2 regions of the Streptomyces sp. NPDC004327 genome follow, and region 2 is predicted to be linked to the other one. Evidence: riboswitches for the same ligand, from Rfam matches in the RefSeq annotation. Region 2 holds a riboswitch; the other holds the start of a gene.
What was found. A riboswitch is a leader RNA that binds a small molecule or an ion and turns the genes downstream of it on or off. The one in region 2 is predicted to bind glycine.
Positions count from the first base shown of each region.

Region 1: it holds a riboswitch for glycine, as region 2 does, so the genes downstream of both, gcvP (aminomethyl-transferring glycine dehydrogenase) here and gcvT (glycine cleavage system aminomethyltransferase GcvT) in region 2, are expected to answer to the same signal.

Region 1 covers NZ_JBIAME010000004.1:9,885-13,272, reverse strand. The annotation lists gene gcvP (aminomethyl-transferring glycine dehydrogenase) at 1-1,781, opposite strand, end outside; glycine riboswitch at 1,961-2,059, opposite strand; gene ACFYU9_RS14310 (PRC-barrel domain-containing protein) at 2,123-2,557, shown strand; gene ACFYU9_RS14305 (DNA polymerase IV) at 2,814-3,388, opposite strand, start outside.
Region 2 covers NZ_JBIAME010000011.1:280,042-283,429, forward strand. The annotation lists gene ACFYU9_RS32990 (enhanced serine sensitivity protein SseB) at 87-815, opposite strand; gene ACFYU9_RS32995 (AAA family ATPase) at 963-1,619, opposite strand; glycine riboswitch at 1,774-1,873, shown strand; gene gcvT (glycine cleavage system aminomethyltransferase GcvT) at 2,032-3,156, shown strand; gene gcvH (glycine cleavage system protein GcvH) at 3,268-3,388, shown strand, end outside.

The DNA.
Region 1 (3,388 bases), on a different contig from region 2:
GCGTCGCCGTTGGCGCGGTGGTAGGCGCGGACGGCGAGGAGGCCGGCCAGCTCGCCCTGGGAGCCGGCGTTCGGCTGGATCGACACCTTGTCGTAGCCGGTGACCTCGGCGAGGCGCTCCTCCAGCTCGGTGATGAGCGTGGCGTAGCCCTGGGCCTGCTCGATCGGCGCGAAGGGGTGGATCTGGCCGAACTCGGGCCAGGTCACCGGCTCCATCTCGGTGGTCGCGTTCAGCTTCATGGTGCAGGAGCCGAGCGGGATCATGCCGCGGTCGAGCGCGTAGTCGCGGTCGGAGAGCTTGCGCAGGTAGCGCAGCATCGCGGTCTCGGAGCGGTGCGCGTGGAAGACCGGGTGGGTCAGGTACGCGTCGGTGCGCAGCGCGTCGACCGGCAGCGCGTCCTCGGTGGCGGCGTCCAGCGCCTCGATGTCGGCGTCGACGCCGAAGGCGGCCCACACGGCGGCCAGGTTGGCGCGCGTGGTGGTCTCGTCACAGGAGACGGAGACGGTGTCGGCGTCGGCGCGGTACAGGTTGACGCCGGCCTCGCGGGCGGCGGCGACGACCTGGTCGGCCTTGCCCGGGACGCGGGCGGTGATCGTGTCGAAGAAGGCGCCCTGGGTGAGCTCGACGCCCCCGGCGCGCAGACCGGCGGCGAGGATCGCGGCGTAGCGGTGCGTGCGCTGCGCGATGCCCTTGAGGCCGGCGGGGCCGTGGTAGACGGCGTACATGCCCGCCATGACGGCGAGCAGCACCTGCGCGGTGCAGATGTTGCTGGTGGCCTTCTCGCGGCGGATGTGCTGCTCGCGGGTCTGCAGGGCCAGGCGGTACGCCTTGTTGCCGTCGGCGTCGACGGAGACGCCGACCAGGCGGCCGGGCAGCGAGCGGGCGTGCTTGTCCTGGACGGCCATGTAGCCGGCGTGCGGGCCGCCGAAGCCGAGCGGGACGCCGAAGCGCTGGGTGGTGCCGACGGCGATGTCGGCGCCGAGGGAGCCCGGCGAGGCGAGCAGGGTGAGCGCGAGCAGGTCGGCGGCGACGGTGACGATCGCGCCGAGCTCGTGGGCCTGGTCGATGACCGGCTTGATGTCGCGGATGGCACCGGAGGCGCCCGGGTACTGCAGGAGCACACCGAAGACGCCGCGCTCGGCGATCTCGGCCGGGATGCCGGCGGACAGGTCGGCGACGACGACCTCGACGCCGGTGGGCTCGGCGCGGGTCTCGATGACGGCGACGGTCTGCGGCAGGGCGTCGGCGTCGACCAGGTAGACGCCGTTCTTGACCTTGCCGACGCGGCGGGAGAGCGACATGGCCTCGGCGGCCGCGGTGCCCTCGTCGAGCAGCGAGGCGCCGGAGGTGGGCAGACCGGTGAGGTCGGCGACCATGGTCTGGAAGTTGAGCAGCGCCTCCAGGCGGCCCTGCGAGATCTCCGGCTGGTACGGCGTGTAGGCCGTGTACCAGGCCGGGTTCTCCATGACGTTGCGCAGGATCACCGGCGGCGTGAAGGTGCCGTAGTAGCCCAGGCCGATCATCGGGGCGAGGACCTGGTTGCGGTCGGCGAGCTCGCGCAGCTCGGCCAGGACCTCGGCCTCGGTGCGGGCGGCCGGCAGCGCCAGCGCCTCGGCGTTCTTGATGACGTCCGGCACCGCGGCCGCCGTCAGTTCGTCCAGGGAGCCGTAACCGACCTGGGCGAGCATCTTGGCCCGCGCCTCGGCGTCGGGTCCGATGTGCCGCTGCTCGAAGGGAATGCCCTGCTCGAGCTCGGTGAGCGGAATGCGGTTGGCGGTCATGATGCGGGGGCCTCCTGGTCGTCACGACCTGCGAGGGGCACCACGGCGCGGGTGCCCGGACGGCCTCCCCCTCTGTCATCAAAACCTGAGAGCTTCACCGGCACGCCTCGCGGAGGGCCGGCTTTCACCGTCGGTGAGAGCGGATGCCGTCCGACGCCCGCCCTGCTTTCCAGAGTGACCTCGTCCGCGCGGTACAGGGGCCTGAGAGATTCCGGGGAGGATTTGCTCCTTCGGCGCCTCCGAAAGGTTTCTTCGGAGGACTCTCCCGCGCGGGGTCGACAGCCACAGCCAGCCTACCAGCGCGGATCCTTCTCCCATCGCTCAAGTGGCCGACATCCCAGATGTGCACTTTCGTAGTGCTTGTAGAGCAGTTGCGACCAGTTGGAGGGACCGTGCAGACCGACATCGATCCGCGCAGCCTGATCGGCCGCAAGGCGTTCGACCGGAACGGCCACAAGATCGGAACCGTGGACGAGGTGTACCTGGACGACGCGACCGGAATCCCCGAATGGGCCGCCGTCCGCACCGGCCTGTTCAGCCGGGACGCCTTCGTCCCCCTGGAGCCGAGCGAACTCTCCGCCGACGGCCTCCACGTCCCCTACGAGCGCTCCCTCATCAAGGACGCCCCCGACTTCGGCGTGGGCCGCCACCTCTCCCCCGCCCAGGAGCTCCAGCTCTACCGCCACTACAGCATGGCGCTGCCGCCGCCTCCGACGCAGAGCGAGGACCGCGACTTCGGAAGGGTGGCGGGCCAGGAGGAGAGGCAGGAGAGGTAGGCAGAGCGGCGGCGATTCCGCCCGACGCCCGACGGGAGAATCCGCACCTCCGTGCGCTCAGCGGCACGGAGGTGGGGGTCGGTACCTCGTGCGGCCGAAGGCCGGGCTGGAGGCGGGGCCCGGCGCGGCCGAAGACGGGCCCGGAGCACCCACGCGGCTGACGGCCGGGGCCGGAGCACCGACGCGGCCGAAGGCGGGCCCGGAGTCCCAAGCGGCCGAAGGCCGGGCCTGAGCACCGGCGCGGCCCGCACCGGCGCTACGCCGCCGCGCCCGCCCCGCCCTCCACCAGCGGCAGCGGATCCGACGCCGCCAGCTCCGGATCGTCCACCGCGAACGTCCGCACCCGCCCGGGCGCCGACCCCGGCTCCTCGAAGCGGACGGTGACCCGGCCCACCCCGCTGCCCTGCACCCACCCCGGCCCGTACACCGCGTGCCGCACGTCGTGCCCGGGCGCCCACCGGCGCTCGGCGGTCTCGGTGGCGGACGCCGGCGCGGCCGGCGCCTCGACGACGGCGTCCGCCCCCGCGGCCTCCACCGCTCCCGGCTCCGCCGCGCTCTCGTGCTCCGCCTGCGCGAACAGGTCCTCCTGCGTGTAGTCCGCGAGCCCGCTCACCCCCACCCCGAGCAACCGCACCCCGCCCGTCGTGTCCACGAGGTCGAGCAGCCGCGTCGCCGCCTCCCGCACCACCACCGGGTCGTCCGTCGGCCCGCGCAGCGTCTCGGACCTGGTCAGCGTCGAGAAGTCGTAGCGCCGCACCTTGAGCACGATCGTCCGTCCCGAGTGCCCCGAGCCCCGCAGCCGCGCCACGCACCGCTCGGCGAGCCGCTCCA
Region 2 (3,388 bases):
TGGGTCCCGCCCCTCTTGTTGTACGGCTTGTTGTACGGCTCGTTGTACGGCCCGCTTGACTGAGTTCAGCTTAGACAGGGGGTCTGTCACACGGCGGCGCGCTGGAAGAAGGGGCGCACCTTCTCCAGCATCCAGTCGCCGACCGGGTCCTGGGCCACGTCGAGCAGGATGAGGTTGACCGGCCAGGCGACCTCGACCCGGCCGAGGGCGCGGCCGAGGGCGTCGAGCGGGACGGCCAGGTCGCCGGCGCCGCCGAGCAGCTGGACGCCGACGAAGAGGGCCGGTTCGGTGCCCTCGACGCTGGCGAGGGCGCGGCGGGCGGTGGCGACGACGCCGGTGGCCTCGAACTCGGCGGAGGCGGCGGCGAGGAAGTCGACCGGGTCGTCCTGCCAGTCGGGCTCGAAGAGCCGCACCCGGCCGCCGGCGGCGGGGCCGTCGAGCTCGGTGCGGCCGGCCCGGCAGAGCTCGGCTACGGCGGGCGGGGGCAGCGGGACGCCGACGGTGCCGCCGGGGTTCACGGCGATGCCGAGCTGCGGGGGCAGGCCGCGGGCGAACTCGACGGCGGGGGCGACGGTGAACGACATGTGGTCGCCGACGCTGCTGCGGAACTCCCGCTCGGAGCTGAAGACGGGCACGTAGGGCGCGCCGTCGAGCTCCAGGGTGGGCAGGTCGAGGTCGGGGCTGTCGGGGCCGCCGCCGTTGGGCAGGGGCACCCAGACGGCGCTGCGGCCGAGGACCTCGACCAGGCGGCCTCCGGCGGCGGCGTTGCCGAGCGAGGCGGCCAGTACTTCCTCGAGCTCATTGCCCGGCCACATCACGTCCACGCTGTCGTCGTCCCCTTCTCCGGCTGCGGCTGCGTCCAGCACCTTAACGGCGTGTCCGTGCCCGTGTGACCGAAAGGGGTGCGTGGTTCGTCACTGCCCGCCCCGTCACGGTCCTCCCCCACCGCCCCTCCCGGCCGCTCACAGCTCCCGGAAGGCGATCTTCCGCAGGGCGTCGGCGGCGTCCCGGTCGAGCAGGGTGACCGAGGCGCAGCCCGGTGGCAGGGCGCCCGCCTCGGCGGTGCGGACCAGCCGGCCGACGGCGCGGCGGTGCCGGGCGAAGGCGTAGCCGGAGACGCCGCGGCCGCGGGAGCGCTGGCCGGCGAGGGCGAGGCCGGGGTCGACGTCGAGCAGGATCAGGTGCAGCCCGGCGCCGCGCCGCCGGGCCGCGCGGGCGAGCCAGCCGCGCACCCAGGACTGGGTGCCGCAGTCGTGGACGACCACGCCGGCGCCGGAGCGCAGCACCCGGCGCAGGCCGGCGTAGTGGGCGAGGCGGGCGAGCGGGCGGTAGAGGGCGTACGGCAGGAAGCGGGGCAGCCGGGCCTCCCAGCGCTCGCGGGTGTGCTGGGAGTCGACGGCCCGGCCGTCGGCGGCGCGGCCCATCAGCGTGGACTTGCCGGCGCCCGGCAGCCCGGAGACCACGACGATGTCGCCGGCGGCGAAGCTGAGCACGCGCGGGCTGTGGCCGCCGCGCTCGCGCAGGTCGCGCAGGAGCCGGCCGCGGCGCACCCGGCGGCGGGTGCGCACGGCCGGTATGCCGGCGCTCGTGGCGTAGGCACCGGTGCGCCGGATCGTCATCGCTCGCTCCCCCCGTCGGGTCCTGCGGACACCTCTGCCCACGAAGTGTAAAGAAACGGTAATGAGACGCAAGCGATTTGCCGCGCGGACCCGCCGTGCAATGATGAGCGCGCCACGCGCTCGCACGAGCGCGCACAACCGCATACCGGCCGCTCGAATCCGCGCGGGAGAGTCCCGGGGCACCTCGTGCACCCGGGCGCCGAAGGAGCAAGCACCTCCCTTGAATCTCTCAGGCCCCGTACCGCGTGGATGAGGCAGATCTGAAAAGCGGGCCGCGTCGTCGCGGCCCCACCCAAGGTGCAAGCCGAGGATGCCCTCGGTGAACCTCTCAGGTTCCATGACAGATGGGGAGGAACGTCCTCACCGTCATGTACGTCGTGCCCTGCACGCCCTGGGACCCGGGAGCCACCCCATGAGCACTGCCCCCCGCCTGACCGCCCTCGATGCGCTGCATCGTTCGCTGGGCGCGACCATGACCGACTTCGCCGGCTGGGACATGCCGCTGCGCTACGGCAGCGAGCGCGACGAGCACAACGCCGTCCGCAACCAGGCCGGCCTCTTCGACCTCTCCCACATGGGCGAGATCACGGTCACCGGCCCGCAGGCCGTGGAGCTCCTGGACTACGCGCTGGTCGGCAACATCTCCACCGTGGGCAACGGCCGCGCGCGCTACACGATGATCTGCCAGGAGGACGGCGGCATCCTCGACGACCTGATCGTCTACCGCCTCGGCGAGACGGAGTACATGGTCGTCGCCAACGCCTCCAACGCCCAGGTCGTCCTCGACGCCCTGGTGGCCCGCTCCGAAGGATTCGACGCCGAGGTCCGCGACGACCGCGACGCCTACGCCCTGATCGCCGTGCAGGGCCCGGAGTCCCCCGGCATCCTGAAGTCGCTCACCGACGCCGACCTGGACGGCCTGAAGTACTACGCGGGCCTGCCCGGCACGGTCGCCGGCGTCCCCGCGCTGATCGCCCGCACCGGCTACACCGGCGAGGACGGCTTCGAGCTGTTCCTGAAGCCGGAGCACGCCGAGGGCGTGTGGCAGGCGCTGACCGAGGCGGGCAAGGACGTCGGCCTGATCCCGTGCGGCCTGTCCTGCCGTGACACGCTCCGCCTGGAGGCGGGCATGCCGCTGTACGGCCACGAGCTGACCACCGCGCTCACCCCGTTCGACGCGGGCCTGGGCCGGGTCGTCAAGTTCGAGAAGACCACGAACGAGGGCCGCTTCGTCGGCCGCGAGGCCCTGGAGAAGGCCGCCGAGCGCGCCGAGTCCGCCCCGCCGCGCAAGCTCGTCGGCCTCATCGCCACGGGCCGCCGCGTCCCGCGCGCCGGCATGTCCGTCGTCGCGGGCGGCGAGGTCGTCGGCGAGATCACCTCCGGCGCCCCGTCCCCGACCCTGGGCAAGCCGATCGCCATGGCCTACGTCGACGCGGCCTTCGCCGCGCCCGGCACCGAGGGCGTCGGCGTCGACATCCGCGGCACCCACGAGCCGTACGAGGTCGTCGCACTGCCGTTCTACAAGCGCCAGAAGTGACCTTTCTGCACTGCTCCCCCGGCATGTGACGTGACGCATTCGTCTCAGGACACGTCTCATCCCGCAAGACCCCCGTACATCAGCACTCCCCGCATCCAGGAGAATCAGGTCATGAGCAACCCCACGCAGCTTCGCTACAGCAAGGAGCACGAGTGGCTGTCGGCCGTCGAGGACGGCGTCGCCACCATCGGCATCACCGAGCACGCGGCCAACGCCCTCGGTGACATCGTGT